Regions from separate parts of the Duganella sp. LjRoot269 genome, predicted to be linked through region 4. Evidence: predicted binding sites of a transcription regulator. Region 4 holds the regulator's gene; each other region holds the start of a gene.
The links. The regulator sigma-54, encoded in region 4, starts transcription at its own class of promoters, with help from an activator protein. The targets are predictions, from matches to a motif close to TGGCANGNAANCTGCTTT.
Positions count from the first base shown of each region.

Region 1: the regulator sigma-54 is predicted to act here: its motif matches at 3,706-3,723, upstream of ACSQ3S_RS30955 (CmpA/NrtA family ABC transporter substrate-binding protein).
Region 2: the regulator sigma-54 is predicted to act here: its motif matches at 4,592-4,609, upstream of pepA (flocculation-associated PEP-CTERM protein PepA).
Region 3: the regulator sigma-54 is predicted to act here: its motif matches at 5,644-5,661, upstream of ACSQ3S_RS05465 (beta-propeller fold lactonase family protein).

Region 1 is NZ_CAXUSL020000001.1:6,925,135-6,932,341, forward strand. Features, by position in the region: gene ACSQ3S_RS30940 (type IV pili methyl-accepting chemotaxis transducer N-terminal domain-containing protein) at 1-551, opposite strand, end outside; gene ACSQ3S_RS30945 (ABC transporter ATP-binding protein) at 551-1,357, opposite strand; gene ntrB (nitrate ABC transporter permease) at 1,369-2,277, opposite strand; gene ACSQ3S_RS30955 (CmpA/NrtA family ABC transporter substrate-binding protein) at 2,290-3,462, opposite strand; gene ACSQ3S_RS30960 (ANTAR domain-containing response regulator) at 3,830-4,453, opposite strand; gene ACSQ3S_RS30965 (ABC transporter permease) at 4,573-5,442, opposite strand; gene ACSQ3S_RS30970 (ABC transporter ATP-binding protein) at 5,439-6,251, opposite strand; gene ACSQ3S_RS30975 (ABC transporter substrate-binding protein) at 6,256-7,207, opposite strand, start outside.
Region 2 is NZ_CAXUSL020000001.1:6,077,354-6,084,560, reverse strand. Features, by position in the region: gene ACSQ3S_RS27240 (quinone-dependent dihydroorotate dehydrogenase) at 1-248, opposite strand, end outside; gene ACSQ3S_RS27235 (arginyltransferase) at 282-1,010, opposite strand; gene aat (leucyl/phenylalanyl-tRNA--protein transferase) at 1,196-1,924, opposite strand; gene ACSQ3S_RS27225 (NUDIX hydrolase) at 1,943-2,515, opposite strand; tRNA gene ACSQ3S_RS27220 (tRNA-Met) at 2,684-2,760, shown strand; gene ACSQ3S_RS27215 (DapH/DapD/GlmU-related protein) at 2,869-3,528, shown strand; gene pepA (flocculation-associated PEP-CTERM protein PepA) at 3,604-4,497, opposite strand; gene prsT (XrtA/PEP-CTERM system TPR-repeat protein PrsT) at 4,724-7,207, opposite strand, start outside.
Region 3 is NZ_CAXUSL020000001.1:1,261,668-1,268,874, forward strand. Features, by position in the region: gene pedF (cytochrome c-550 PedF) at 1-392, shown strand, start outside; gene ACSQ3S_RS05450 (substrate-binding periplasmic protein) at 407-1,237, shown strand; gene ACSQ3S_RS05455 (TonB-dependent receptor) at 1,234-3,453, shown strand; gene ACSQ3S_RS05460 (TonB-dependent receptor family protein) at 3,460-5,574, opposite strand; gene ACSQ3S_RS05465 (beta-propeller fold lactonase family protein) at 5,691-6,632, shown strand; gene adh (aldehyde dehydrogenase) at 6,831-7,207, shown strand, end outside.
Region 4 is NZ_CAXUSL020000001.1:965,501-972,707, forward strand. Features, by position in the region: gene lptC (LPS export ABC transporter periplasmic protein LptC) at 7-597, shown strand; gene lptA (lipopolysaccharide transport periplasmic protein LptA) at 621-1,214, shown strand; gene lptB (LPS export ABC transporter ATP-binding protein) at 1,215-1,967, shown strand; gene ACSQ3S_RS04220 (RNA polymerase factor sigma-54) at 1,977-3,455, shown strand; gene hpf (ribosome hibernation-promoting factor, HPF/YfiA family) at 3,533-3,892, shown strand; gene ACSQ3S_RS04230 (alginate lyase family protein) at 3,981-4,940, shown strand; gene ACSQ3S_RS04235 (enoyl-CoA hydratase/isomerase family protein) at 4,972-6,051, shown strand; gene ACSQ3S_RS04240 (Lrp/AsnC family transcriptional regulator) at 6,058-6,522, shown strand; gene ACSQ3S_RS04245 (VOC family protein) at 6,619-6,993, shown strand; gene rapZ (RNase adapter RapZ) at 7,016-7,207, opposite strand, start outside.

The DNA.
Region 1 (7,207 bases), 6.0 Mb from region 4:
CGCGCGTTGAACGCCACCATGCGCGCCTGGCGGTTGATGGTTTCAATATCGGTGATGATGCCGCGCAGCTGCTTGCGCACCGTGCGGGCGTTCTGCTTGGCCTGTTCCTCGTAGATGCTGGTGATCGTGTTCAGGATCGCCAGCGTCGGCGTGGTGATATGCACCAGCTCCGCCAGCAGCTCGGCGCTTTGCGCCGAACCCTGGGCGATGGCCTTCAGCGTGCGTTCGCCCAGGTCGGCAAAGGCGGCGATCTGCCGGTCGCCATCGAGCTTGCCGAAGTAAGCCTCGTGCAGCTCCGGGCAGAACACGCCCGGCAGGCCATCCTTCTCCGCCAGCAGCGCCTTGTGGGCGTTACGGAACAGCGCCAGCGCTTCCTGTGCGATGGCGGCTCCGCTTTCCTGCCCCTGCGACGCCAGCAGCGCGTACAACACGATGCGCTGCGACGTGAAACGGCGGCGGCCGGAAAGATTAATCAAGGCGCCGAACACTTCACCGGTCAGCGCCTTCCCGGCGGCGCCCTCCTTCGCCATAGGCGGCATGGTCATATCCATCAAGCCGCCTCCTTGGCCGGGTGTGCCTGTTTGCGGTACAGGAACTCCAGCACCGCCGTGCGGTACTCGGTGTAGCGCGCGTCCTGCGCCAGCGCCACGCGGTCGCGCGGGCGATCCAGCCGCACGTCGACGATCTCGCCGATGGTGGCGGCCGGGCCGTTGGTCATCATGACGATGCGGTCCGACAGCAGCACCGCCTCGTCGACGTCGTGCGTGACCATCACCACGGTGGACTTGGTGGCGGCGACGATCTTCAGCAGCTCATCCTGCAGGTGGGCGCGGGTCAGCGCGTCGAGCGCGCCGAACGGTTCGTCCATCAGCAGCACTTTCGGCTCCATCGCCAGCGCGCGGGCGATGCCGACGCGCTGCTTCATGCCGCCCGAGATTTCATGCGGACGCTTGGCCTCGGCCGCCGTCAGGCCGACCAGCGCCAGCGCCTGCATGGTGCGCTCGCGCAGCTGCTGGCGGGTTTCCGTCTTGCCGAACACGCGCTCCACGCCGAGGTGGATGTTTTCGTAGCAGGTCAGCCACGGCAGCAGCGAATGGTTCTGGAACACCACCGAGCGCTCCGGCGACGGTCCGGCGATTTCCCGGTTGGCGCACAACAGCACGCCGTCGGTCGGTTTCAGCAGGCCGGCGATCAGGTTGAGCAGCGTCGACTTGCCGCAGCCCGAATGGCCGATCAGCGTGATGAATTCGCCCTTGCGCACCGTCAGGTCGATTTCACGCAGCGCGTGGAACACGCCTTTTTTGGTATGGAAGACCATTTCCACGCCTTCGATATCGATGAATTTTGGCTCGTCCATGATGGTGCTCCTTAGTTCGATACTTGTTCGTAGGTGAAGGCACGGGCCAAGGCCATCAGCGCCTGTTCCAGCATCAGCCCGACCACGCCGATGGCGACGATGGCGATGATGATGTGCGGGACATTCAGGTTGTTCCACTCGTCCCACACCCAGAAGCCGATACCCACGCCGCCGGTCAGCATTTCCGCCGCGACGATCACCAGCCATGCGGTGCCGATCGACAGCCGCACGCCGGTCAGGATGTAGGGCAGCGCCGACGGCAGCAGGATCTTGGTCAGCACCTTCCACTCCGACAGGTTCAGCACGCGCGCCACGTTCATGTAGTCCTGCGGCACGCGCTGCACGCCGACGGCGGTGTTGATGATCATCGGCCAGATCGAGCAGATGAAGATAGACCATATGGCCGCCGGGTTGGCGGACTTGAACACCAGCAGCCCGATAGGCAGCCAGGCCAGCGGCGACACCGGCTTGAGCAAGCTGATGATCGGGCCGAACATGTTGCCGACGAACTGCACGCGACCGATCAAAAAGCCCAGCGGAATGCCGACCATGGCGGCCAGTCCGAAGCCCACCGCCACGCGCTGCAGCGACGCCAGCACGTTCCAGCCTATGCCCTGGTCGTTCGGGCTGGTGCGGTAGAACGGATCGGAGAACAACTTGACCGCTTCCTGCAGCGTGGCCAGCGGCGTCGGGAAGGCGGAGTTGTTGGTGGTGATGATCTGCCAGACCAGCACCAGCAAGGCCGCGCCCAGCAGCGGCGCGACGATCTTCATCGCCGTGGCGGACACCTGCTGCCGCACGCGGGTCGCGGAATTGGCCGCCAGTGGACGGCGCGGGCGGCGCGCCGGTGCGGCCGCGGTAGGAGCTTCGATGGCCGCCGCGACTGGCGCGGCGCTTTCCGGCTGGAGCATGGCGTTCATGGCATTCTCCTATCAGGCTTTGATCTTGAACGAGGCGGCGAACGCTTTCGGGTTCTTGCCGTCCCAAACGGAACCGTCCATCAACTTCGAACTGCGCAGAGGACTCTTGGGTACCGGCGTCTTGGTCATCGCCGCGGCATCCTTGTACAGGTCGATCTGGTTGACCGCCGTGGCGACCGCCAGGTAGTCCGGATCGTCCTTCAGCAGGCCCCAGCGGCGATGCTGCGTCATGAACCACATGCCGTCCGACAGGTAAGGGAAGTTGACCGCGCCGTCGTTGTAGAACTTCATGTGGTTCGGGTCGTCCCAGGTCTTGCCCAGGCCATTCTGGTAGCGGCCCATGATGCGCTGGTCGATCGCATCCTTGCTGGTGTTGACGTAGGACTTGTCGGCGATGACCTCGGCCATCTTGTTCTTGTTGGCCAGCGACGAATCGATCCACTTGCCCGCTTCGAGGATGGCGGCCATCATCGCGCGGCAGGTGTTGGGATACTTCTTGGCAAATTCCAGCGTCGAGCCCAGCACCTTCTCCGGGTGATCCTTCCAGATGTCCTGGGTGGTGGTGGCGGTGATGCCGATGCCGTCCATGATGGCGCGGTGGCCCCATGGTTCGCCCACGCAGAAGCCGTCCATGTTACCGACGCGCATATTGGCCACCATCTGCGGCGGCGGCACGGTGATGACCTTGGCGTCCTTCATCGGATTGATGCCGTTGGCGGCCAGCCAGTAGTACAGCCACATCGCGTGGGTGCCGGTCGGGAAGGTCTGGGCGAAGGTGTATTCGCGCTTGTCGGTCTGCATCAGCTTGGCCAGCGATGCACCATCGACCGCGCCCTTGTCCGACAGTTTTTTGGACAGCGTGATGGCCTGGCCGTTGTTGTTCAGGCTCATGAGCACCGCCATGTCCTTCTTCTGGCCGCCGATGCCCATCTGTACGCCGTAAAGCAGGCCATACAGCACATGGGCCGCGTCGAGATCGCCGTTGGCCAGCTTGTCGCGCACGCCGGCCCATGAGGCCTCCTTGCTGAGCACGAACTTGACGCCGTATTTTTTATCCAGCCCCAGCACCGACGCCATCACCACGGAGGCGCAGTCGGTCAGCGGAATGAAGCCGATCTTGATTTCTTCCTTTTCCGGCTTGTCCGAACCAGCCGCCCATACCCCACCCGTTGACAATCCCAACATGCTCCCCCCAGCTACTAGACTTGCGCCTTGGATGATTTGCCGGCGTTTGATATTGACGCCAGTGTCGGCGTTGCCGCCGGATGGCAGGTCGCTGCCCGCTTGTAGCTTTTTATATTCCATCGCAAATCCCCAAAAAAAAAGTCTACCCACATGAACGAATTCATGAGTGTAGACATCGTTGTCTGGTGGTCCCCGCCGCCGTTGGCGGGAATCATCGTGCGCGACATTGCGCATACTTGAGCTACTGCAAGGTCCGTGCCAGCAGGGTTTACAGAGGGGCATGGGCAAAAAACGGGGAGAGGCGCGCCGCGCCGTGGCGCAAAAAAATGCACCGCTATTGCGCAGTGCATCATTTTGGACGGGGGATTTAGCCGAGCAAGTCTTCGACGTCGATGATGCGCTGGGCCACTTCGGACAGCTTGAGGTTCTTGCTCATCGCCATGCTGCGCAGCTTTTGAAAGGCCTGCTCTTCGGTGAAACGTTGGCGTTCCATTAACAGGCCCTTGGCGCGTTCGATGATCTTGCGCTCGGCCAGCTTGCTCTTGGTGTCGGACAGCTCGTCCAGCAGCTTCTGCTCGCGCTTGAAGCGGGCCAGCGCCACCTGCAGCACCGGCTTGATGCGCTCGCTCTGCAGGCCGGCCACGATGTAGGCCGACACGCCGGCCGCCATGGCCGCCTCCATGCTCTCGGTATCCTCGCTCTCGGTGAACATGACGATGGGCCGGCGCTCGTCGCGCGTGGCGATGACGATGTGCTCCAGCACGTCGCGCGCGTCGGACTCGGCATCGACGATGATCATGTCCGGCTGCAGCTGGGCGATGCGCTCGGGCAGGTACATGTCCGGCGGCAGCGAAGCGACGATGTCGTAACCCGCCTCCAGCAGGCCGATGCGCAGCGCGCGGGCCCGCTCGGCCTGGGCGCGCAGCGACTCATCATCCTCGTCGCCGGCGTGGATGATGGTGTTGACGACCACGATACGTAAATGTTTCATGGTCATACGAGGGACGGAGTGTGGTTCATGACTCTTAAGCAAGCAAGAATCAAACCAGTAATTTTGATGTGCATTTGCAGATTCTACGGCACAAAGCCGAAATCCTGCCAGCCCATCCTTCAGCGCTGCATGCCCCAGCGGCGGATGGTGAACGTTTCCAGTGGACGGAATACGACGTTCTCCACCAGCAACCCGATCAGGATGACGGCGGCCAGGCCAGCGAAAACCTTGTCGGTGTAGAGCTCGTTGCGGTTCTGGAAAATGTACCAGCCGAGGCCGCCCTGGCCGCCGGTGGTGCCGAACACCAGCTCGGCCGCGATCAGCGTGCGCCAGGCGAAGGCCCAGCCGATTTTCAGGCCGGACAATATCGACGGCAGCGCGGCCGGCACCAGGATCTGCAGCACGAAGCGCAGCCCGCGCAGGCCGTAATTGCGGCCGGCCATGCGCAGCGTTTCGGGCACGCCCTGGAATCCGGCGTAGGCGCCCAGCGCCAGCGGCCACAGCACCGCATGCACGATGACGAAGATCAGGCTGGCGCGGCCGAGGCCGAACCACAGCAGGGCCAGGGGCAGCAGCGCGATGGCCGGCAGCGGGTTGAACATCGAGGTCAGCGTCTCCAGCAGGTCGCGGCCGATCCTGGTCGACGCGGCCAGCGCGGTCAGCGCGAAGGCGGCCAGCACGCCGACGACATAGCCCTGCGACAGCACGGACAGCGAGGCGCCGATGCGGCCCGTCAGCTCGCCGCTGGCGATGCCGCCGATGAAGGCTTGCGCGGTTTGCAGGAAGCCGGGCAGCAGCAGGTCGTTGTCGGTCCAGCGGGCGACCGCCTGCCACAGGCCGGCCAGCAGCATGAGGATGAACGTCTTGCGCAGCCAGGCCTGGCGCCATGCGCGCTGCAGCCGCGGCGTGGTGTCGGCTTCGCGCTGCGACGGAGCGGCGGTGATGTATTCGCATTCCTGGCGGATCGGCGGATCGAGAAGCAGGCTCATAGCGCGACACTCCGCTCGGCCGGCGCGGCGGGCGGCGCATCGAACAGCAGGCTGTGGATACGCCGCGTGGCGGCCTGGAACTCGGCGCTGCCGGCGCTGTCGAGGCTAAACTGGTGGCTGTTCAACTCCGCCCTCACCTGCCCCGGATGCGGCGACAGCAGCAAGATGCGGTTGCCCACCACCAGCGCCTCCTCGATCGAGTGGGTGACGAACAGCAGCGTGAAGCGCAGCTCTTCCCACAAGCGCCCCAGCTCCTCCTGCATATTGCGCCGCGTGAGCGCGTCGAGCGCGGCGAAGGGTTCGTCCATCAGCAGCATTTCCGGCTGCATCGCCAGCGCGCGCGCAATCGCCACGCGCTGCTTCATCCCGCCGGACAAGGTGTGCGGATGCGCGTTCTCGAAGCCGGCCAGGCCCACCTTGGCGATCCAGTGCAGCGCCCGCTCCTCCGCCTCGCGGCGGCGCAGGCGCTTCGTCGCCAGCAAGGGGAACATGACGTTCTCCTTCACCGTCTTCCACGGCGGCAGCTGGTCGAACTCCTGGAACACGACGATGCGGTCCGGTCCTGGCCCGGTGACGACGGCACCGTCGATGCTGATGCCGCCGCCGCTTGGCTTAATGAAGCCCGCTGCGGCCTTCAGCAGCGATGACTTGCCGCAGCCAGAAGGCCCCAGCAGCACAAAGCGGTCGCCGCGATACACATCGAAGCTGACGTCGTGCGTGGCCCGCACGGCGCCGTACTCCAGGCTCACCCTCTCCGCTTTCAGCAAAGGCGCGATGCCGCTGGTTGGACGTACCACCTGGAAGCTCATGATCTCAGCCACCCTGCGTGATCACGGGATCGTCGAAGAAGTAGTCGCGCCAGCTGGCGGGCTGCTTCTTGATCGCGCCAACGCGGTACAGGAACTGCGACAGGCCGTAGGTATTCTGCGGCTCCACGCTGAACTGTACTTGCGGGTTCTTGATGATCTTCAGCAGCAGGTTGCGATCGACCTTGCTCTTGCTGACGCGGATGTACGCGTCGGCCGCGCCTTCCGGATTGCCGGCTGCGTACCTGGCCGCCTCCGCCAGCGCGGCGGTGAAGGCGCGATAGGTCTTCGGATTCTCGTTGCGGAACTTCTCGGTTGCATACAGCACCGTGGCCGAGCTCGGGCCGCCCAGCACGTCGTACGAATTGAGCACGATGTGCGCGTTCGGATTGCCGGCCAGCTCCTGCTCCTGGAACGGCGGATTGCCGAAGTGGCCGTTGATCTCCGTGCCGCCGGCAATGACGGCCGCCGTCGCATCCGGGTGCGGCAAGGTCTGGGTAAATTTGTCGAGGCGCGCGAATTCCTTGTCGCCCCACTGCTTCGCCGCCGCGTACTGCAGGATGCGCGACTGCACCGACACCTGCACCGCCGGCAGGCCGATGCGGTCCTTCCCGGTCAGGTCGGCGATCGACTTCACCTTGGGATTGGTGCTGACCAGGTAGTAGGGAAAACTGCCCAGCGACGCCACACCCCTGACGTTCTGCTTGCCCGACGTGCGGTCCCAGATCGTCAGCAGCGGACCGACACCGGCGCCGGCGATATCGATGGCGCCGGACAGCAGCGCGTCGTTCACGGCCGGGCCGCCGGACAGTTGCAGCCATTCCACCTTGATGTCGATGCCGTTCTTCCTGCCCTGTTTTTCAATCAGCTGCTGGTCCTGCGCCACGTTCAGCAACATGTAGACGACGCCGAATTGTTCGGCGATGCGGATGCGTCCCTCGGCCTGGGCCGCGGTGGCG
Region 2 (7,207 bases), 5.1 Mb from region 4:
CCGAAGCCCAGGTCGGCCAGCGCGTCGATGTAGGCGCCGTCCTTGTCGAGGCCTGCCGCCAGGCCGACCGGATTTTTAAACGTAATGCCCATCACGGTGCGCGGATCGGCCTTGGGCTGGCCGGCCAGCCTGGTCAGGCCCAGCGCGGCGGCGCGTTTCAGTGCGGGGAGGGTGAAATGGTGGGCGGCTTCGGCGTCCATCGAGAACAGCAGCGGACGGGCCAGCGAGTACAGGAGTTTTTCGGACATGGGGGAGCTCTGGTTATAGTTCCCCGTATTTTATCAGGCGTCCAGCACGCTCCACGTGCCCTTGATGCGCGCCTCCAGCGGTTTGAAGTTGGTCTTGTAGGACATCTTCGGACTTTCTTTGATCCAGTAGCCCAGGTACACATAGGGCAGCTGCAGCTCGCGCGCCTGGGCGATCTGCCACAGCACGTTGAAGGTGCCGAACGAGGCGCCCTCGACGTCGGGATCGAAGAAGGTGTAGACCGACGACAGCCCGTCCGACAGCACGTCGATGATGCTGACCATGCGCAGCGTGCCGTCCGGCTCGCGGAACTCGACCAGCCGGGTGTTGACGCGGCTTTGCAGCAGGAATTGCGCGTACTGGTCGCGGCTGTCCTGGTCCATGCCGCCGCCGGCGTGGCGCTTGCTCTGGTAGCGCAGGTAGAGGTCGTAGTGCTCGTCGGAGAACGACAGCGTGGCCACGCCCGCCATCAGGTGGCCATGCCTGACCCAGGCGCGGCGCTGGCCCCGGCTGGGCTTGAACTGGTCGGCGACCACCCGCACAGGGATGCAGGCCTGGCAACCGTCGCAATATGGCCGATAAGTAAAGATGCCGCTGCGGCGGAAGCCGTTCTTGACCAGCTCCGAATAGACGTCGGCGTTGATCAGGTGCGACGGCGTAGCCACCTGCGAGCGCGCCTGGCGCGCGTCCAGGTAGCTGCAGGGATAAGGCGCCGTGGTATAAAACTGCAGCGTCGCGAAAGGCAGATCGTTCAGGTGCGTCATGCACGTCCTATCGAGGGCGGTTTGTTTAGAAGACGTTTCAAAATGAGCGTGGCTAGGCGCGGCGACGAAGACAGTGCGCCTGCACGGCTAGGAGCCGCAACGACGCCACGGTCATTTTGAAACCTCTTCTTCTTCTGAGTCCCAATCATAGCGCTTAGTCCAGGACAGCGCTTGTCACCTTTAGCTTAACTGTCCGCAGCCAGCGGTGCAATGGGTTCCCACAAGGTGATCTGCGGCAATTCAATACTGTTGCGCAGATGCGCCAGGAATTGCGCGCGCGGGATGGGCGAGGCGCCCAGCGAGGCCAGGTGGCCGGTCTCCTGTTGGCAATCGATCATCTTTACCCCGTGGCTGCGCAGGAAGCGCACCAGGTAGGCCAGCGCGATCTTGGAACCGTCGGTGACGCGGGCGAACATCGATTCGCCGTAGAACATCCCGCCGATCGATACGCCGTAGGCGCCGCCGACCAGCTGGCCGTCCAGCCACAGCTCGGACGAGTGGGCGTAGCCGAGGCGGTGCAGGCCGGTATAGCCGGCGATGATGTCTTCCGAGATCCAGGTGCCGGGGCCGTCCCGGCGCGGCGCGGCGCAGGCCCGCATCACCTGTTCGAAGGCGCTGTCGAAGCGCACCTGCCAGCGGCCGCCGGCGCTCATCTCGCGTTCGACCTTGCGCAGGGTTTTCCTCAGGCTGTCCGAGATGCGGAAGTTGTCCGTCATCAGCACCATGCGCGGATCGGTGCTCCACCACAGGATGGGCTGGCCTTCGGAAAACCAGGGGAAGATGCCGTGCTTATACGCCGTCAGCAGGCGTTGCGGCGACAGGTCGGCGCCGGCCGCCAGCAGGCCGGGTGCGTCGATGGTCAGCGCCTCACTGACGTCCGGGAAGGGACTGTCGGGATCGAGCCATGGGATCATATTACCGCGTCAAGTAGGTTAAAGATCCGTACGCATGGGACGGGTGATGTCCTGGGTGTGGAAGCCGTAGCTGCCGCCCTCCCGCATTTTGACGCGGTCGGCGAAGAACAGTTCCAGCGTGGTGCGGATGGTCGGGAAGGCCAGGTCGTCCCACGGGATTTCCGCCTCCGAGAACAGCTGCACTTCCAGGCTTTCCTCGCCGGGCGCGAAATCGAGGTCGAGCAGGGTGGCCAGGTAAAACATGTGGACCTGGTGCACGCGCGCCACGTTCAGCAGCGTGAACAGATTGCCCAGCGCGATGTTGGCGCCGGCTTCTTCCTGGGTTTCGCGGATTGCCGCTTCGCTGGTGGTTTCATTGTTTTCCATGAAGCCGGCCGGCAGGGTCCAGTAACCGTGGCGCGGCTCGATCGCGCGCTTGCACAGCAACACTTTCAGTTCGCCGTCGCGTTCCCACACGGGGATCGAGCCGAGGACCATTTTCGGGTTCTGGTAATGGATGGTGGCGCACTGGCCGCACACGTAGCGGGGGCGGTTGTCGCCGGCAGGTATGGCCAGGCTGACGGGGGAGGCGCATTCGGAACAGAATTTCATAGGTAGCTCAAGTCGGTATGGGTACTCACTTTGGCTACTTTACACCGATTGGCGCCGGCGCGGCATGGCCTATGCTTATAGGTAACTGCATTTATTCGGACTATCGCAGACGATTTCGGGATTAATATTGCCTAACATGCGAATTTGCCCTATAATGATTACATCAGACGCGGGGTGGAGCAGTCTGGCAGCTCGTCGGGCTCATAACCCGAAGGTCACAGGTTCAAATCCTGTCCCCGCAACCAAATTCGAAGCCGTTGATACCGTCAGGGATCAGCGGCTTTTTCGTTTTCAATTCCGCGACTGTAAGACCTCCCTTTTCCTATAATCGATGCTCTTATAGGGAGTTTTTCATGCGAAAAATCAGACCGTCCGCCATAGTCGTTTTCCTGTCCATGCTGGCGCTGGTATTGATGCTCTCGCTGCTGAGCGCCTACTGCGGCGTGGGAAGCATTCCCCGCCTGGGCGATTTCAGGGGCGTGGCCGTCAGCGCGGCAGCCGTGGTCCTGGTCTACCTGTACGGCATGCTCATATTTCGTATTTTCATGTGGGCGCTGCCTCTACACGAAGGAAATATCGAGTTCGGCTCCAGGCAGGAATTCATCTATCAGGTGTATGTCTTGTTTTACCTGATACTTTTTAATTCCCTGATACGCGGCGGAATTATTCCGATCCCTATCATGCGGCTGATCTATCTTGGACTGGGCGCGCGCCTGGGCGACAACACCTACAGTTCGGGCATCATCTACGATCCGTCGTTTGTGACGATAGGCGCCAACAGCGTGGTCGGCGAAACGGCCTTGCTGGTGCCGCATGTGATCGAGGGCGATACCTTGGGCCACTATCTGATTACGATAGGCGACCATGTGACGATAGGCGCCCATGCGGTCGTCTTGTCCGGCGTGACGATAGGCGACAACTCGATCGTGGCGGCCAATTCGCTGGTCGTCAAAGGCACGCACATCGGGAGCGGCGAAATATGGGGAGGCAGCCCGGCGCGCCGCCTGAAATAGAGACAGGCCGGGCATGAAAAAAAAAGCCGGTGCGCCCCAGCGCACCGGCCTTCGATTGCAAGCCCGGACCACGGACTATTTTTGTTTTTCGCGCCGGCGGCCGAACGAGCCCATGCCGAAGATGCCTGCGGCAACCAGCGCCAGGGTGGCTGGCTCAGGCACGGGCGTGAACTGCTGGCCACCATCCACATTCAACACGAATTGCGAGTCGGTATTCGGACCGGTGGCGATGCCATTGACCAGGAGCGGACGCGTGAAGCCAGGTGCGTCCGGTCCGGGGAATTGCAGCGTCGTGTCGAAGCGGGTGCCGGCCAGGGCTGGCGAAACATAGGCCGCATTGGTAAACAACACGGTGCCGACCAAGGTGGCCGAGCCAACGCCGGTGGCGCCGGGGGTGCCGGACGTGCCGGTCGCCAGGAAGGTCGACAGCTCCGAATCCCAGCTACCCGACAGCATCACCGCGCCATCCGTGAATCCGGTTCCGGCCGCTTGATTGGCATCGGGCGTGTTATCGAAATAAACCGTCCAGTTGCTGCTGGTGGCGGGAGTGAAGGTGATCGCAACCGTGGAGCAACCGGCGTTAAGGCAAGTGGCCCGCTCATGCAAGGTGGCGATCGTCGTCAGCTCATAGGTACCGACTGCGGGACCGGGCGGGGCTACACGCAGATCCGGCGTGGCCGACGTGGTGCCGATGGCTGCGGCGAATGCTTGGTACGTCAGGGTGAAATCGGCGAAATCGCCGGCATTGTTAGCCGGGGTGAGCGTAAAGCCCTGAACCAGGCCCGCGCCGTTTTGATGCCAGTCGATGCCCGTGAAATTTTGCAGAATGCCGTCACCGCCTAGAGCCTCTCCCGGATTGCCGGAAATTAGCACGTTGGCGGCGCTGGTGGTGTCCAGCGTTGTAGCCTGGGCCGCGCCGACCGAAAAGAGCGCTCCCAGCAGAGCGCTGAGAATGGTAAGTTTTTTCATTTTGTTTCCTTCCTAGATGAATGGAGAGTCGCTACGCAACGGTGTGGGTTTCGATACCTTGCCGGCCGGTTGGAACCAGCCAGCTATCCACTACTAAGCAAATGCCACGCCATGTTTGGAAGGGTTTCTAAGTGGCTGTTTTAAAACAGTTTTTCAAAAATTTCCGGAATATTTTCGGCTCTTCGCGCAAAGATGTAAAAAAAGCCGACAGTACCCCGGAGTGTAGTTACAAGGATTCCAGCATCGCCTTCACTTCGGGACGCTTCGGGAAGTCCTTGTTGGCGGCCAGCAGCTGTTCGAATTGGGTGCGCGCGGCGCGCTTGTCGCCCGACTTCATCAGGCCCAGGCCGAGGTGGTAGCCGATTTCGGTCGCATCGGGCGCCAGCGCCCTGGCTTTTTGAAGCAGGGGCAGGGCGCGGGCCGTATCGCCTTTCTCGAGCAATATCCAGCCCAGGGTATCAAGAATGCCGGGGCTGGTGCCGGCCAGTTGGTAAGCCCGTTCGGCGGTCGCCAGGGCCCGTTCATCCTTCTCGTGCTGGTAGGCCCAGGCCAGGTTGTTCAGCGCCACGACATTTTTCGGGTCTTGCCGGATGACGGCCTCGAACAAGCTGATCGCCGGCTTATATCGTCCGTCCGCCAAATTGGCGCTGGCAAGGTAGAGCCGGACGCTGAGATCGGTCGGGTGCTGCTGCAACCACTGGCCGGCTTGAAGGTCCGCTTCCTTGGTTTTGCCCGCCAGAAGCAGGGCTTGGTGGATCTTGATCGCCAGGGGCGCCAACTTGCTCATCTTAAATGCCCGCTCGTAGGCCTGCAGCGCCTCTTGCGGTTTATGCTGGGCCATCCAGATGTCGCCCTCCAGCGTCAGCCCGGCTGGCAGATCGGCCCGCTGGCGCTGTACGGTCTGGGCGATGGCCAGCGCTTCCGGGTAGCTTTTACTTTCCACTAATAAGGTCGCCGCGAGGACCTGGGCTTCGAACCAGTCTTCCTTCAACCGCAATGCTTTCTTGACCGAAGCGAGGGCGCCGTCCTTGTCCTTGAGCGCGACCTGGGCATAGGCGATGCTCAGTTGCACGGCGGCCGACGCAGGTTGCAGTTCGGCCAGCCTGGTATAGCTTTCCAGCCCGGCTTCGTAGTTGCCGTTCGCGATCTGGATCCGTGCCAGCAGCGCGAGCGTGTCGGGATTGTTCGGATGCGCCGTCTGCAGCGCTTGCGCCAGCTTCAGCGATTTTTCCTTTTCGCCGGAACGCTGGTAAAGATTCGCCAACAGCAATGCCGGCGTCAGGGCGTCGGGACGTTCGCTGGTGGCGCGTTCCAGCCAGCGCACCGCTTCCGCGTTGTTGTTCTGTGCGAAGGCAAGCTTGGCCAATGCCGTCATCAGGCCCACGTTCTTCTTGTCCTTGGCGAGCGCAGCTTCGTAGCGCTGGCGCGCCCGTTCAGGCTTTTTTTCCGCCAAGTCCATTTGCGCCAGATTTTCCAGGGCCGGCAGATAGGCCGGGTCCAGCACCAGCGCCTGCTCGAAGCCGGCGCGCGCACCGGCCAGGTCGTTTTTGGACAGCAGGATGCCGCCTTTCATGTTTTTCACCAGCGGATTCTTGCCGTCGCGCCGTTCCATTGCCTCAACCGCCAGAAGTGCCTTGTCGTATTCCTTGTTGCGCAAGTGGGTCATCGCCAGCAGGATGCCGGCCCGGCCGCTCTTGTCGTCCAGGGCGGTTGCCTGTTCCAGCTCGCCGACTGCGCGTGCCGATTCCCCGGCGCCCAGGCGGCTCAATCCCAGCGACGTGTGCAAGCTGGCCGTTTGCGGTGCGAGGTCGCTCGCCGCCTGGAAGTAGTCGGCCGCCTTGGCGAAATGCCTGGCCTGCATCTGCGCCTGTCCCGCCAGGGCCAGCAGCTCCACGTCCGTTCGATTCGCCTCCAGCAGCGGGTCCAGCACGGCGATGGCATCGTCGGCCTTGCCGCCCTTCAAAAGGAGTCCGGCCAGGCGCTTGCTGGCGTAGACATGGCGCGGATTTGCGTCGAGAAATTTGCGCATCGATAATTCGGCTTCCAGATACGAGCCCATGGCCAATTGCACGGAACCCATCAACAGGATGCTGGGCATGTGCTCGGGCATCACTCGCAATATCTGCTGCAAGGCATCGCGGGCCGCCGGATATCTCGCGTCCTGAAAGTCGAGCAAGGCCTGGGTGTAGATCACCGGCAGGGTGCCCGGCGCGTTCTTGCGGGCGGCGTCGATCTCGGATCGGGCCTCGGCCAGCTTCTTGGCCTGGATCAGGAGGGTGGCGCTGTCGATATGGGCTTGGGTATTGTTCGGCTGCAAGGTCAGAATTTGCTTGTATGCCAGCAGGGCCGCCGCGTCTTTTCCCTGCAGGCGCAATAAGTCGCCCTTGAAGCGCAGGCACTCGATATTGTCGGGATGCTTGGCCAGGGCGCGTTCGATAGTTTGGGTGGCAAGGTCCAGGTGTTGCGACAAGGCGGCGATCTTTGCCAGGCCCAGCATGGCTTCGGGCAGATCCGGGTTTTTCACCAGCAACTCGTCGAACAGTGCCTGGGCCTGCGCCGTCTCGCCCAGGCCCAGATACGCGTTGGCGCGCAATACCAGCAGTTCCGTCTGGTGCGGGCTGGCCGGGTCCGGCTTGACGTCGTCGATAAGTTTCTTGAATTGCCCCTGCATCAGCATCACCTTGCCCAGGCGCGGCATGAGTTCCACGTC
Region 3 (7,207 bases), 300 kb from region 4:
ACGTGGTGCCGCAAGCGGTGGACACCACCGGCCTGACGCCGCTCGGCGACAAGTGGCTGGAACAGAATCCCTATCGCGGCAACAAGCTGGCGTTGAAGATCGGTTCGTCGGCCTACAACCAGAACTGCGCGCGCTGCCATGGCCTGGAAGCGGTCACCGGCGGCATCGCACCCGATCTGCGCCAGCTGGACCGCGATTGCACCGACGTCAAGAACGAGAACAAGAAGAAGGCCTGCTACAAGGAGACCGACAACTACTATCTGACCTCGATCCGGCACGGCAAAGTGCGTAATGGCGCCGTCTACATGCCACCGTTTGAGGGCGTGTTCAACCAGGAGGCCATGTGGGCCATCAAGACCTACCTGGAAGCCCGCCGCGACGACGCCAAATAAGCGAGGAGCAGATCATGCCGAGTATTCGACTGCGCGCCGCCGCGCTGATTCCGCTCGTCGTCGCGCTGATGGGCGCCGCCGCTCCCGCACATGCGGACTGGGACAAGATAAGGCAATCGGGATCGCTCAAGGTGGCGGTCTACGACCAGTTCGCGCCGTTTTCAGATCGCAGCGCCGGCATCGATGTGGATGTGGCGCAGGCGCTGGCCGCCAAACTGGGGCTCAAACTGAGCCTGCTGCCTTTTCCCGCCGGCGAAAACCTCGGTGATGATCTGCGCAACATGGTATGGAAAGGCCACTATCTGGGTTACGGCCCGGCCGACGTGATGTTGCATGTGCCGGTCGAGCCGCAACTGATGAACGAGAACGCCAAGGTCACCATCTTCGCGCCCTACCACGTCGAGACCGTGCGGCTGGTGCGCAGCGCGAGCAGCATGCCGACCTTCGACGGCATCGACGCGCTGGCCGGCAAGACGATAGGCGTTGAAAAGGTCTCCATCGCGGCGATGGTGCTGCTGGGCGAGGGGAACGGGCGCTTTCGCGACAAGGTGCGTATCTTCGACACAGCGGCCGAAGCGCTGGAGCAGCTGAAGGCCGGACAGCTCGACGCCGTGCTGGCCAACCGCTCGGAAATCGATGCGGTGTTTCGCGACGATGCGGCCTTCCCCTTGAATGAAGTCGCTTTCCAGCGTCTGCCTCGCGCCGGTTGGGCAGTCGGCATGGCGGTACGCAAGGATGACCAGGACGTGGCGAAACTCCTGCAGGCCGCCGTCAACGAAATGAAGGCAAGCGGCGAGTTGAAAGCCATATTTGCCAAATATGGCGTGCATGAGCAGACACCATGACGCGCCGCTGCGCTGTCGCGAGCGGGATACTGCTTGCGTGGGGCGGGGCGATGGCGGCCGAGGGGGCGTCGCCGGCCTACCCGGCAAGCTCCATGCTGTCGGTGGATATCGTCGGTGTCGCGCCGTTGCCTGGGCTGGGTGTGGACCGGAACCAATTGCCCTATCAGGTGCAGACGGCGAATGCACACCAGGTGGGCGCATCCGCCGGCCAGAATATCGGCGAATTCATGGCGCGCAGTCTGACCGGCGTGAACGTCAACGAGATCTCCGGCAGCCCGTTCCAGAACGACATCACCTATCGCGGCTTCCGCGCGTCGCCGGTGCTGGGCGCATCGCAAGGCATCTCGGTTTATCTTGACGGCGTACGCGTCAACGAACCGTTCGGCGATGTCGTCAACTGGGACATGCTGCCGGAGGCGGCGGTCGGCAGCGTGATGCTGGCGCCGGGGTCGAACCCGCTGTATGGACTCAATACATTGGGCGGTGCGCTGGTACTGACCAGTAAATCCGGCAGGAGCCATCCTGGCCTGGATGCCGGCATATCGGCCACCAGCAATGGCCAGCGCCGCGCGGACCTGGCCTACGGATACGACAGCGGCGAACGCTGGAACGTTTTCATCGCCGGCACGGCCTTCAATGACAAGGGCTGGCGCGACCAATCCGATGGCCGGCTGGGGAATATCTACGGTAAGTTGGCGGGCGTCGCGGGCGACAACGACTGGAGCATAGCCCTGCTGGCAGCCCGCAGCCGGCTGATAGGAAACGGCCTGCTGCCTGATGGCCTGTATCAGGAGAACCGCCGCGCCGTCTATACCTCGCCCGACGAGACACGCAACCGCCTGCACCAGATTGTTCTCGGCATGACGCACCGCTTTGACGAAGACACCGAGCTGGCAATGTCCCTGTACGCGCGCAACAGCCGCCGCAGTACCGTCAACGGCGACATCAGCGACAACTACGTTGAAGGCGAAAGCCGGTATCCCGCTTCCTACAATATCACCGAGACCCGGCAGAACAGCCAGGGCTTCAGCACCCACTTCAGCAGGAACGCGGGCGCCCACCAGTTGGTGATGGGCCTGAGCTTCGACCGCAGCAGCGTGGATTTTGCGCAGTATGATCAGGAAGCCGGCTTTGCCGCCGACCGTTCGGTCATCATGGATGCCGGCCAGGAGCGCCAGGCTGGATCATCTGTCGACGGCCGTTCACGCGCGGCCGGCCTGTACGCGGCCGATACCTGGATCGTGGCGAGCAGCACCTGGTTGACCGCGTCGGCGCGCTACAACCATGCCAGCGTCAGCAACCAGTTGCGCCGTGACGAGGCGCCGCAGCCGCGCGAGACCTTCAGCTACCGCAAGCTCAATCCCGCCATCGGTGTTGCGCGTGGCATGGGTGCCGGTTGGACGCTGTTCGCCAATCTGTCGCAGAGCAACCGGGTACCGACGGTGATCGAACTCGGTTGCGCCGATCCTGCGCAGCCATGTCGCCTGCCTGTCGGCCTGCAATCGGATCCCTATTTGAAACAGGTGGTGTCGCGCACCGCGGAAGCCGGCGGTCGCTGGCAGGGCGCGCGCGGCGACACGGCGGCGGTGTCGGTTTACCGCACCGTGAATCATGACGATATCCTGTTCCGCAGCGCTGCGTTGGCGCAGCAGGGCTATTTTTCCAACTTCGAGCGTACGCGCCATCAGGGCGCCGACGTGAGCGCCAGCCGTCGTTTCGGTCCATGGTACGCGCGTCTGAGCTACAGCTATCTGGATGCGGCCTACGATGCGGAAGGCGACCTGTTTACCGGCGTTCGCAATGTCCACGTCACGCCCGGCACCCGTTTGGCGGGACTGCCTCGCCATACCTTCAAGCTGGGTGTGGAGTGGAGTCCGGCGCCGGCGTTGACGCTGGGCGCGGACATCATGGCGGTGTCGGACATGAGCACCCAGGGCAATGAGGACGGCAAGGCCGCGCCGCAAGGGACAGACTGGCGCATACGCGGACATGCGTTACTTGGCGTGCACGCCAGCTACCAGCCCGCGCCGAAATGGGAATGGTACGCGCGCGTGACCAACCTGGCCAACCGGCGCTACGAAAGCTTTGGCGCGGTCGCGACCGACATGTTCCCAAGCGGCGCGCTGCTGCAGCCTGGCGGCGAGGCGGATCAAGCTCGCTTTGTCGCACCCGGCGCGCCACGTTCGGTGGCGGCCGGACTGCGTTATCGCTTCTAGAACCGTTTAGAATTGATACTGGGCGCTCGCGCCCAGCAGCCAATTGCGCCCAGGCGCTGCTTCGTAATAGCGCTTGTTGGTGTCGCCGACGATCAGCGAACCGACGTACTGCTTGTCCAGCAGATTGTTCCAACGCACGAATTGCTTGAAGCGCCAGCCCTGCCATTGCTGGCCGGCGTTGACGCGCGCATTGAGCACGCCATAGCCAGGCGCCGGTTTGTCGGCGTTGGCGTCTTCCGCATAGATCCTGCTGCTGGCGACCGCCTCCAGCGCCGCGCCGAAACGATCCGCGCCGTCTTTCCAAGCCAGTTCGCCGTAGGCGTTCGCATTCGGCACGCCCGGCAGGCGGCTGCCTTCCAGCACCGTGCCGAAGCCCCGGTCGTAGACGGCGCGCAGGCTCGTCAGCGCCATGCGCGTGCTCAGGCCATAGTGCCAGGAGCTGTCGAGCGACAACTCCATCCCCTGACGCAGCGTGCGGCCGGCGTTGCGGTAGCTGGTGCGGCCGCCGCTGCTGCTGTCGACCACCAGTTCGTCGCGGGTACGGACCTGGAACACCGCAGCGTTGACGCGTGTCTGCTCGCCCAGGCGAGCCTTGATGCCGGCTTCCAGGTGGGTGCTTTGCGCCGGTTGCAGACGGAAGTTGAAGCCGCCGCCGGTGCCTGAGTAGAACAACTCATTGAGCGTCGGCGTCTCGAAGCCGCGTGCGGCGCTGGCGTACACGTTCAGCCCTGGCGTCAGCTTGTACAGCAATCCCAGTACCGGTGTGGTGTGGCTGTAATCGAGGCTGCCGCTGTCGTTGCCATTGCCGAGGAAGTGGTCGTCAACGGAAATCTTCACGCTGCTGTGGCGCAGGCCCGCACTCAGCATCCACGCGCCGGCTTCCCACTCGGCTTGTACGTAAGGATCGAGGTTGGTCACTTTATCGTTCTCGTCGCGCCGCAGCGCGCCCTTGACACCGAACTGTGTGCCGATGAAGTTTTCATAGCCTTTGCGCGCGTCGCTGGAGCGGCCGTACTCAACACCGACGGTGGTACTGAGCTTGCCGCCCGCCAGTTGGCCGACGTGCAGCCAGTTCAGGTCCGTGCCGTAGAAATCGCGGTCAAAATCGACTACGCCGCCGGAGTGTGTGGCGGGCGCCTGGAAGGCCTTGGAGAACGCCTGGTACTGGATCACGCCGCGATTGCCGCCGTAAGCGGTGACGCGCATACGGTCTTCGCCGAATCGCTGCTCCCAGCTGGCGCCGATCTGCTGATGGTCGATGCTCTTGCGGGTGTTGTAGCGGTCTGCCAGCGTGCGTTTCGGCGTTTGCGTGTCGGTGGTGTCGATCTCGCCGGCGCGCGGATCACGCTGGTAGGTGGCCCAAGTGACGCCCAGCGCGTCCTGGGTGTCATCCTGGCGCAGCGCATTGGCGACGATGGCCAAGGTGGCGCCTTCCACCGGCGCCAGCGTCAGTTTGGCGTAGGCTTGGTCGCGGGTGGCGGCGCTGTGTGCGCGGTAGCCGTCGGTCTCGAAGCGCGAGGCGTCCAGCACATAGCCGACGCCGGCCTGCTTGCCTTGGGCGTTCAGGTCGGCCTTGCGGCTGCCATAGCTGCCTGCCGTGAGCGTGGTTTCAACCGATGGCGCGCCTTCGCCCTCGCGTGTGAACAGCTGGATCACACCGCCGGAGTGGTTGCCGTAGATGGCGGAAAACGGCCCGCGCAATACCTCGATGCGTTCGGCCATGTCGAGATTGAAGGTGGCGGCCTGGCCTTGGCCATCCGGCATGCTGGCCGGGATGCCGTCGGCGATCAGCCGCACGCCGCGCACCCCGAACGCCGAGCGGGCACCGAAGCCGCGTGAGGATATCTGTAGGTCCTGGGCATAGTTCTGGCGGTTTTGTGCCACCAGGCCGGGCACCGCCGCCAACGCCTCGCTGGCGTTGACGCGCGCCTGGCCGTCGCGGATCCGCGCGGCGTCGATCACGTCGATCGCGGCGGGCATGTCGAACACGGTGTGGCCTACGCGGGTGGCGCTGACCACCACCACGTCAGGCGGAACGCCGGCTTCCTCGGCGGCCACGGCGCCGCTGCCAAGGGCGAACAGCGCCGCCACCGCATTCAAGGGGAAAAGGGATTGCTTCATGTTGTCTCCGTTTTGGTCAGTGTTATATCGGACCAGTAAGCAATATACCTGCCATCCGGTTTTTATGCGTGGCATGGCGATTGCAATGGTATGGGTATTTTCTGAAAGGCGACTCCATGAACAGCTCCCGCATCCTTCTATCTTTGCTCCTCCTGCTGGCCGGCCCGGCATGGGCCGCGCCTCTAGCCTACGTGCCGAATGAAAAATCAGGAACCGTCAGCGTGATCGATACGTCCACCGATAAAGTGCTGCGCCAGATTGCCGCCGGCAGGCGGCCGCGCGGTATCGCCGCCGATCCGGCGGGCACGCGCTTGTTCGTGACCGATGCCGTCAGCAACGCGCTGCTGGTGATCGACACCGCCAGCGGCGCCGTCGTGCGCAGCATTGCACTGGGCAAGTCGCCGGAGGGCGTGGGCGCGTCGGCGGACGGCCGCTATGTCGCCGTGGCGGTCGAGGAAAGCAATAGCGTCACGCTGATCGACGCCCGCAGCGGCGAGGTGCTGGCCGATATTCCTGTGCGGGGCAAGAATCCCGAGCACGCCGTGTTCAGCCCGGACGGACGCTGGCTGCTGGTCAGCGCCGAGGAGGCGGAGCAGGTCGACGTGATCGATGTCGCTGCACGGCGCCAGAGCGGCTCCGCCGCCGTCGGCATGCGCCCGCGCGGCATGGGTTTCAGTCCGGACGGCGCCCGCGCCTATGTGGCTTGCGAGCTGGCCAACGCCGTGTATGTGGTCGATATGGCGACCTTGACGGCGGTGGCGCGCATCCCCGCCGGCAGGAACGCCAACGGCATAGCGGTGCATCCGAACGGCCGCCTGGTCTACGTCTCGAACGGTATCGACGGCAGCGTGATGGCGATCGACACCGCCACCAATGCCGTAGTGGCCACCGTCGCCGTCGGCAAGCGGCCCTGGAACATGGCGTTGACGCCGGACGGCGCCAGGTTGTACGTGGCCAACGGCCGCTCGAACAGTGTTTCCGTCATCGATACGGCCGGCGCCGTCAAGCAGCCGGACATTGCCGTCGGCGAGCTGCCTTGGGGTGTGGTGATCCGCTGATCCCGCTGCTCCATCGGCACACAACTGTTCCAAAGATGAACAGTTGTCACGCGGCCGCGACAGGCCGTAGCACCCTCGCCGCACGGTATTCCCCTGTATGAGCGGTGCTGGCACGGTGCTTGCGAAAAGGAGAGGGCGCAGTACCCACCGCCGCTACGCTTTACAGCGGCCTCATAACCACAGCAGAAAGAGGACGACATGAATCTCGCAGACATCAGCAAACTGGGCGTTGCCAATCCATTCAAACAACGCTATGACAACTACATCGGCGGCAAGTTCGTCGCGCCGGTCAAGGGCGAATACTTCGGCAACGTCACGCCGATCACCGGCCAGGTATTCTGCGAAGTGGCGCGTTCCACCGCCGAGGATGTCGAGCTGGCGCTGGATGCCGCCCACGCCGCCAAGGACGCCTGGGGCAAGACCTCGCAGACCGAGCGCGCCAACATCCTCAACAAGATCGCCGACCGCATGGAAGCCAACCTGGCGCTGATCGCCACCGCCGAAACCATCGACAACGGCAAGCCTATCCGCGAAACCACCGCTGCCGACATTCCGCTGGCGATCGACCATTTCCG
Region 4 (7,207 bases):
TCAGTCATGCGTAAAAGAACAGCCCACCGCTGGCAGCTGACCGTCATCATGGTCGTCGGCGTGTTTGTCGCCGTCGGCAGCTTCTGGCTGGTGCAGGTGGTCAATCAGGCCGGCCAGGAAGCACAGGCCGACCAGCACCGCAACGAGCCGGACTACATCATCGACCGCTTCAGCCTCGTACGCATGAACAAGGCGGGCCAGCCGGCCTACATCATTTCCGGCGACAAGCTGACCCACCGTCCGGTCGACGACGCTTCCGACATCGACAAGCCTTACGTGCACAGCCTGGCGGGCAACCAGCCGCCGATGAATATCCATGCCGATACCGCGCATGTCGACCAGGGCAATACGCGGGTCCAGCTCAATGGTAATGTGGACGTCGTGCGCCCGGCCACGCCGCAAGCGCAGGCGATGCGCATGACGACCCCGGCGCTGACCGTGTTCCCGGACGAGGAAAGAATGGAAACCACGGCGCCGGTCGCGCTGGAAATGGGCAACGCGACGGCCAACGGCGTCGGCATGAAGGCCAACAACGCCACCCGCCAGGTGCAACTGGGCGGACGCGGGCAACTGACCGTGCCGCCGCGCGGCCATTGAAAGAACCAATGATGAAGAATGGAATGATGATGAAAAAACTGATCCTGACGGCCGCGATGCTGCTGATGGCGGCTGGCGCGGCCCATGCGGAAAAAGCCGACGCCAACAAACCGACCAAGATCGATTACGACGATCTGCAGATCGACGACGTCAAGCAAATCAAGACGCTGATCGGCAACGTCGTGCTGACCCGCGGCACCTTGCTGATGAAATCGCCAAAGGCGGTCGTGACGACCGATCCGGAAGGCTATAACTTTGTCGTGCTGACCAGCACGCCTGGCACGCTGTCCACCTTCCGCCAGAAGCGCGACGGCGCTGGCGACCAGTGGATTGAGGGCGAAGCCGAACGCATCGAGTACAGCGACAAGACCGACCTGGTAAAGCTGTTCGCCAAGGCCAAGGTACGCCAACTGGAGGGCGGTCGCCTGGCCAGTGAAGTCGACAGCGAATTCATTTCCTATGACAGCCGCACCGAACATTTCGATGTCAAGAACAACGTCTCTGGCGTCAGCAAACCGGGTGCAGGCCGCGGCACCATGGTGATCCAGCCGACGATCCGTCCGCCTGCAGCCTCGGCTCCCGCCGCCTCCGCCACCACGCCTACGCCGGGGAAATAAATGGAACCATCCTGCGGTAGCACCCTGATCGTCAAAGGCCTGCAAAAGACTTACGGCAAGCGCCAGGTCGTGCACGACGTTTCGCTGCAGGTCGAGTGCGGCGAAGTGGTCGGCCTGCTGGGCCCCAACGGCGCCGGCAAGACCACCTCGTTCTACATGATCGTCGGCCTGGTGCCGTCGGACGCCGGCACCATCGACATCAGCGGCACCGACATCTCCAGCCTGCCGATCCACCGCCGCGCGTCGCTGGGGCTGTCCTACCTGCCGCAGGAGGCGTCGGTGTTCCGCAAGCTGACCGTGGAAGAAAATATCCGCGCCGTCCTCGAAATCCAGAAAGTGGACGGCAAGCCTTTATCCAAGGCTGCAATTGATGAACGGCTCAATACCCTGCTGGCCGATTTGCAGATCGAAAAGTTGCGCGAAAACCAGGCGCTGTCGCTGTCGGGCGGCGAACGCCGCCGGGTCGAGATCGCGCGCGCGCTGGCCACCAATCCGCGCTTCGTGCTGCTCGACGAACCATTCGCCGGGGTCGACCCGATCGCCGTCATTGAGATCCAGCGCATCGTGCGCTTCCTCAAGGAACGCGGCATCGGCGTCCTCATTACCGATCACAATGTGCGCGAGACGCTGGGCATCTGCGACCGCGCGTATATCATCAACCAGGGCACGGTATTGGCTTCAGGCCGGCCAGACGACATCATCGCCAATGAGTCGGTGCGTCGCGTGTACCTGGGTGAACACTTCAGGATGTAGCCTTACCCCATGAAACAGTCATTGCAACTGCGCACGTCGCAGCACCTCGCGCTGACACCTCAGCTGCAGCAGTCGATCCGGCTGCTGCAGTTGTCCACGCTGGAGCTGCACCAGGAACTCGAACAGCTGCTGACCGATAACCCGCTGCTGGAGCGTCTCGACGACCCGCTGGACCGCTCGCTGCGGCTGCTGTCGGACGGCGCCATCAGCCAGCAGGCCCCGGTCGGCGACGCGCCGCCGGAAGGCCCGCCCAACGCGCAGGAAGCGCCGGCCGCCGACGCCGACAACTACGACGGCCCTGCCGCCGACACCGAAAGCACCAGCAGCGACGCCGACGTCGACTGGAGCGACGCCGGCCGCAGCAAGGCGCCCGACGACGAGGACGCGCGCCCGCAGCTCGAAGCCAACCACTGCACGCTGCGCGAGCACCTGATGGAACAGATGCGCGTGACGGTGCTGGAAATGCGCGACCGCGCGCTGGTCGAGCTGATCATCGACGCGCTCGACGAAAACGGCTACCTGGAGGAATCGCTGGAGGACATCCACGCCCGCCTGCCGGAGGAGCTGGAACTGGACATCGACGAACTGCAGACCGCCTTGTCGCTGCTGCAGAGCTTTGATCCGATGGGCGTGGGCGCGCGCAACGCCTCCGAGTGCCTGGCGCTGCAAATCAAGCGCTTGCCGGGCGTGCCGATGGTGACGCGGCGCATGGCGCTGGCCATCGTGGAAAACCATCTGACGTGGTTTGCCCAGCGCGATTTCAACAAGCTGAAAAAAGCGCTGCTGTGCGACGACGAGGATTTGCGCGAGGCGCAGACCGTGATCCGCCAGTGCAATCCGCACCCCGGTTCGGCGTTCGCGTCGGACGTGTCCGACTACGTGGTGCCGGACGTCATCGTCAAGAAATCGCGCACCGGCTGGCAGGTCAGCCTGAACAACGACGTCATGCCGCGCCTGCGCGTCAACGCCATGTACGCCAACCTGCTCAAGCAGGGAAAAGGCGAGGGCGCGATGGGCGCGCAGCTGCAGGAAGCCAAGTGGCTGATCAAGAATATGCGCCAGCGTTTCGACACCATCCTGCGCGTCGCCCAGGCGATAGTAGAAAGACAAAAGAACTTTTTCTCGCACGGCGCGGTTGCCATGCGCCCCCTTGTGCTTCGCGAAATTGCTGATACACTGGGTTTACACGAGAGTACTATTTCTCGGGTAACAACTCAAAAATACATGCTGACCCCGCACGGCATGTTTGAGTTGAAATATTTCTTTGGTAGCCATGTCGCCACCGAAGCGGGAGGGGAAGCAAGTTCGACGGCGATACGCGCACTCATCGTGCAATTGACAGGAGCAGAAGACCCGAAAAATCCTTTATCCGACAGTAAGATTGCGGACATGCTGGGAGAACAAGGCATGGTGATTGCGCGACGAACTGTTGCCAAATATCGCGAAGCGTTGAAAATCCCGCCAGTCAGTCTCCGCAAGTCTTTGTAGTTACTTGGTTCCTGCGCGCCCGGTAGTAATGGGCCACGCACTAACCGTAAGAAGCGACATCATCTTTAGGAGTGTGTATGAATCTCACCATCAGTGGACATCATCTCGAAGTGACCTCGGCCATCCGTGAATACGTGCAGAACAAGCTCGAACGCGTCACACGCCACTTTGATCAAGTGATTGATATTGCTGTCATTCTGACTGTAGATAACCTTAAAGAGAAAGAGAAACGCCAGAAGGCTGAAATCAACCTGCGCATGTCGGGTAAAACCGTCTACGTGGAAAGCCTGTCCCAGGACCTGTACGCCGCCATCGATACGCTGATCGACAAGCTGGATCGGCAGGTCATGAAATACAAAGCCAAGGTCCAAGAGCACGGCCACGATGCGATCAAGCATCTCCCGGATAGCTACGAACCCGCTGCCGCCGCCCTATAACAACGGCCCCGGCACCACTCGACTAAGGGCGCATCGGCGCCCTTTTTTGAGGTAAGATAGTTAAACGTTTAACTTGATGAGCCCTCCCATGAAATCTCACCTGATTGCCAGCACGTCATTGCTTGGCCTGCTCGCCACCGGCGCGGCGCTGGCGTGCGAAGCCCCGCCGCCGGCCCGCATCGACATCGACGCCAACAGCTACTACTCGGACGCGCACCATTCCGTCATCGATCCGGTGCTACGGGCGCGCAACATCGCCAACACCAAGCCGATCGAAGACTTCCTGGCCGAGGTGGCGAAGGGCGCCACCGCCTACCAGCTCGACCCCAAGGCCAACGCGGCCGACGGCGCCTGCGCGCTGACCTGGCTGGCCAGCTGGGCCGGGCAGAAGGCCATGCTGGGCAAGCTGTCCAGCGAGCAGGCCTACTACGTGCGCAAGTGGACGCTGGGCGGCATGGCGCTCAGCTATGCGCGCCTGAAGCCGGCCGCCGGCGCCGCGCAGCAGCAGGCCATCGAAGGCTGGCTCAAGACGCTGGCCGACGCCACGATGGCGCACTCCGATGCGAAGAAGGGCGGCCGCAACAACCACTACTACTGGGAAGGCCTGGCCGTCACCGCGGTCGGCGGCGTGACGGGCGACCAGCGCTACCTGGGCTGGGGCCGCAAGGTGTTCGACCACGCGATGGGGCAGATGGCGGCCGACGGTTCGCTGCCGGCCGAGATGGAGCGCGCGGCCAAGGCGCTGCACTACCAGGTGTACGCCACCGTGCCGTTGGTGATGATCGCATCGATCCTGGACCTGCATGATCCCAAGCTGGACCAGATCGTCAAGTTCACCGTTGCGGCGTCGGCAGATCCGTCGGGCATCGCCAAGGCCACCGGCTTCGAGCAGGAGCGCGTCGGCGTGCTCGACGTGACCACCATCTACGGCCGCCACGAAGGCAAGCCGCAGGAGGTGCCGGCGAAGAAGCAATGGCAGCCGCGCCTGGGCGGCGACCTCAATCTGCCCAATCCGCTCGAACATCTGGCGGCGCCGAAGTCGCAGTAGAATAGGGCTTTTCCTTCAGCCCTTTTTACTCATGAGCGAATACGTCCACACCAGCGTCGGCAACGGCACCGGCACCATCACGCTGGACCGGCCCAAGGCCCTGAACTCGCTGTCGCTGGCGATGGTGCGCGACATCACGCAGGCGCTGCTGGCATGGCGCGACGACACTTCGGTGGCCGCCGTGGTCATCCGCAGCAGCAGCGAAAAGGCGTTCTGCGCCGGCGGCGACATCCGCTTCTTCTACGACGTCGGCCGTGGCTCGCCGCAGGGCGGCAGCGCGCTGCTGGAGGATTTCTTCAGCGAGGAATACGCGCTCAACCACCTGATTCATTTTTATCCCAAGCCCTACATCGCGCTGATGGACGGCGTGGTCATGGGCGGCGGCATGGGCGTCTCGCAGGGCGGCCCGGACTGCCGCGTGCGCATCGTCACCGAGCGCACGCGGATGGCGATGCCGGAAGTGAACATCGGCCTGTTCCCTGACGTGGGCGGCAGTTACTTCCTGCCGCGCGCGCCGGGCAAGCTGGGCTACTATCTCGGCCTGACCGGCGTGACGATAGGCGCGGCCGACGCGCTGTACGCCGGCCTGGCCGACCACTACGCGGCCGTGGCCGACATGGAGGTGCTGGAGGCGATCCTGGAGTCGACCGCGGGCGCGGAACTGCCGGAGGCGATCGCCGCCTTCGCCGCCCCCTACAGGCCGGCCGAGGGCAAGCTGGAGGCCGAGCGCGCCGCCATCGACCGCCACTTCGGCGCCGGCTCGGTGCCGGCCATCGTCGCCTCGCTCAAGACGGACGACAGCGCCTTCGCGCAGAAAACGCTGGAGATCATGGTTACCCGTTCGCCGCTGATGATGTGCGTCACGCACGAGCTGCTGAAGCGCGGCGCCGCTTCAAGCGTGGCCGACTGCCTGCGCATGGAACGCACGCTGGTGCGCCACAACTTCGAGGACGGCGAAGTGATCGAAGGCGTGCGCGCCCTCGTCATCGACAAGGACAACGCGCCGCAGTGGAAGCCGTCGTCGCTCGAAGAAGTAACCGAAGAAATGGTGCAGCGCTTCTTCCAGCCTGTGTGGCCGGATTACGCGCACCCGCTGCGCCACCTGGACTAGGCGCCGATGTCCGTCCAACTGGACCGTATCGACATCCAGATACTGAACCTGTTGCAGGACGACGCGACGATACCGCTGCGCCGTCTTGCCGAGCTGGTACACGCCTCCGCCGCCACCTGCCAGCGCCGCATCGCCCAGCTGCGCGCCAGCGGCGTCCTGGTCAAGGATGTGGCGCTGGTCGACCGCGTGCGGGTCGGCCGTCCGCTGACGGCGTTTGTCACGGTGCAGCTGGAGCAGCAAAATACCGCGCTGCTGAAGATGTTCGAGTCGCTGATGCGCGAAGAGTCCGACGTCATGGCCTGCTACGAAGTGGCCGGCGAATTCGACTTCATGCTGGTGGTCACGGCGGCGTCGATGGAATCGTTCCAGGCGTTCACGCGGCGCGTTTTCACGTCGAACAACAACGTCAGCAACTACAAGAGCTTGCTGGCCATGAACTGCGCCAAGTTCGAGACCAAGGTGCCGCTGTGAAAATTGAATAATTCGTGCACCGCAAGGGGCAAGAATGCGATTTTGTCTCACGGCCGCTCGGTAAGATGTGCCTTCCATCTACACAGGAATGCCATCATGATCGACCACGTTTCCATCGGCACGCGCGAGCTCGCGCGCGCGACCGCCTTTTACACCGCCTGCTTCAACCCGCTGGGCTACAGCTTGCAGCACCAGGACGCCACGCAAGTGATCTACGGCGCCGACGGCGCGTGGAGTTTCTGCCTGTATCCGTCCAGCGGCGACGGCGTGCTGGCCGGCGACCGCGCGCACCTGGCGGTGTCCGCACCGAGCCGGCAGGCCGCGCGGGAATTCTTCCATGCCGCCATGAGCCTGGGCGCGATGGCGCTGCGCGAGCCGGGCCTGCGGCCCGACATCAACGACCGGTATTTCGGCACCATGATCAAGGACCCCGACGGCCACACCATCGAAGTGGTGCACTGGAGCCGATGATATTTTTGCTGGCCCTGGTTTGTTACTGCTCGCGGTGGCGCAGCACCACGCGCTCCGTGGCGTGGAAGTAGGCGGCCAGTTTTTCCGCCATGTAGACCGAGCGGTGCTGGCCGCCGGTGCAGCCCAGCGCCACCGTCAGGTAGCTGCGGTTGTCGGTCTTGAAGGACGGCAGCCACTTTTCCACGAAGGCGCGGATGTCGCTCATCATTTCCAG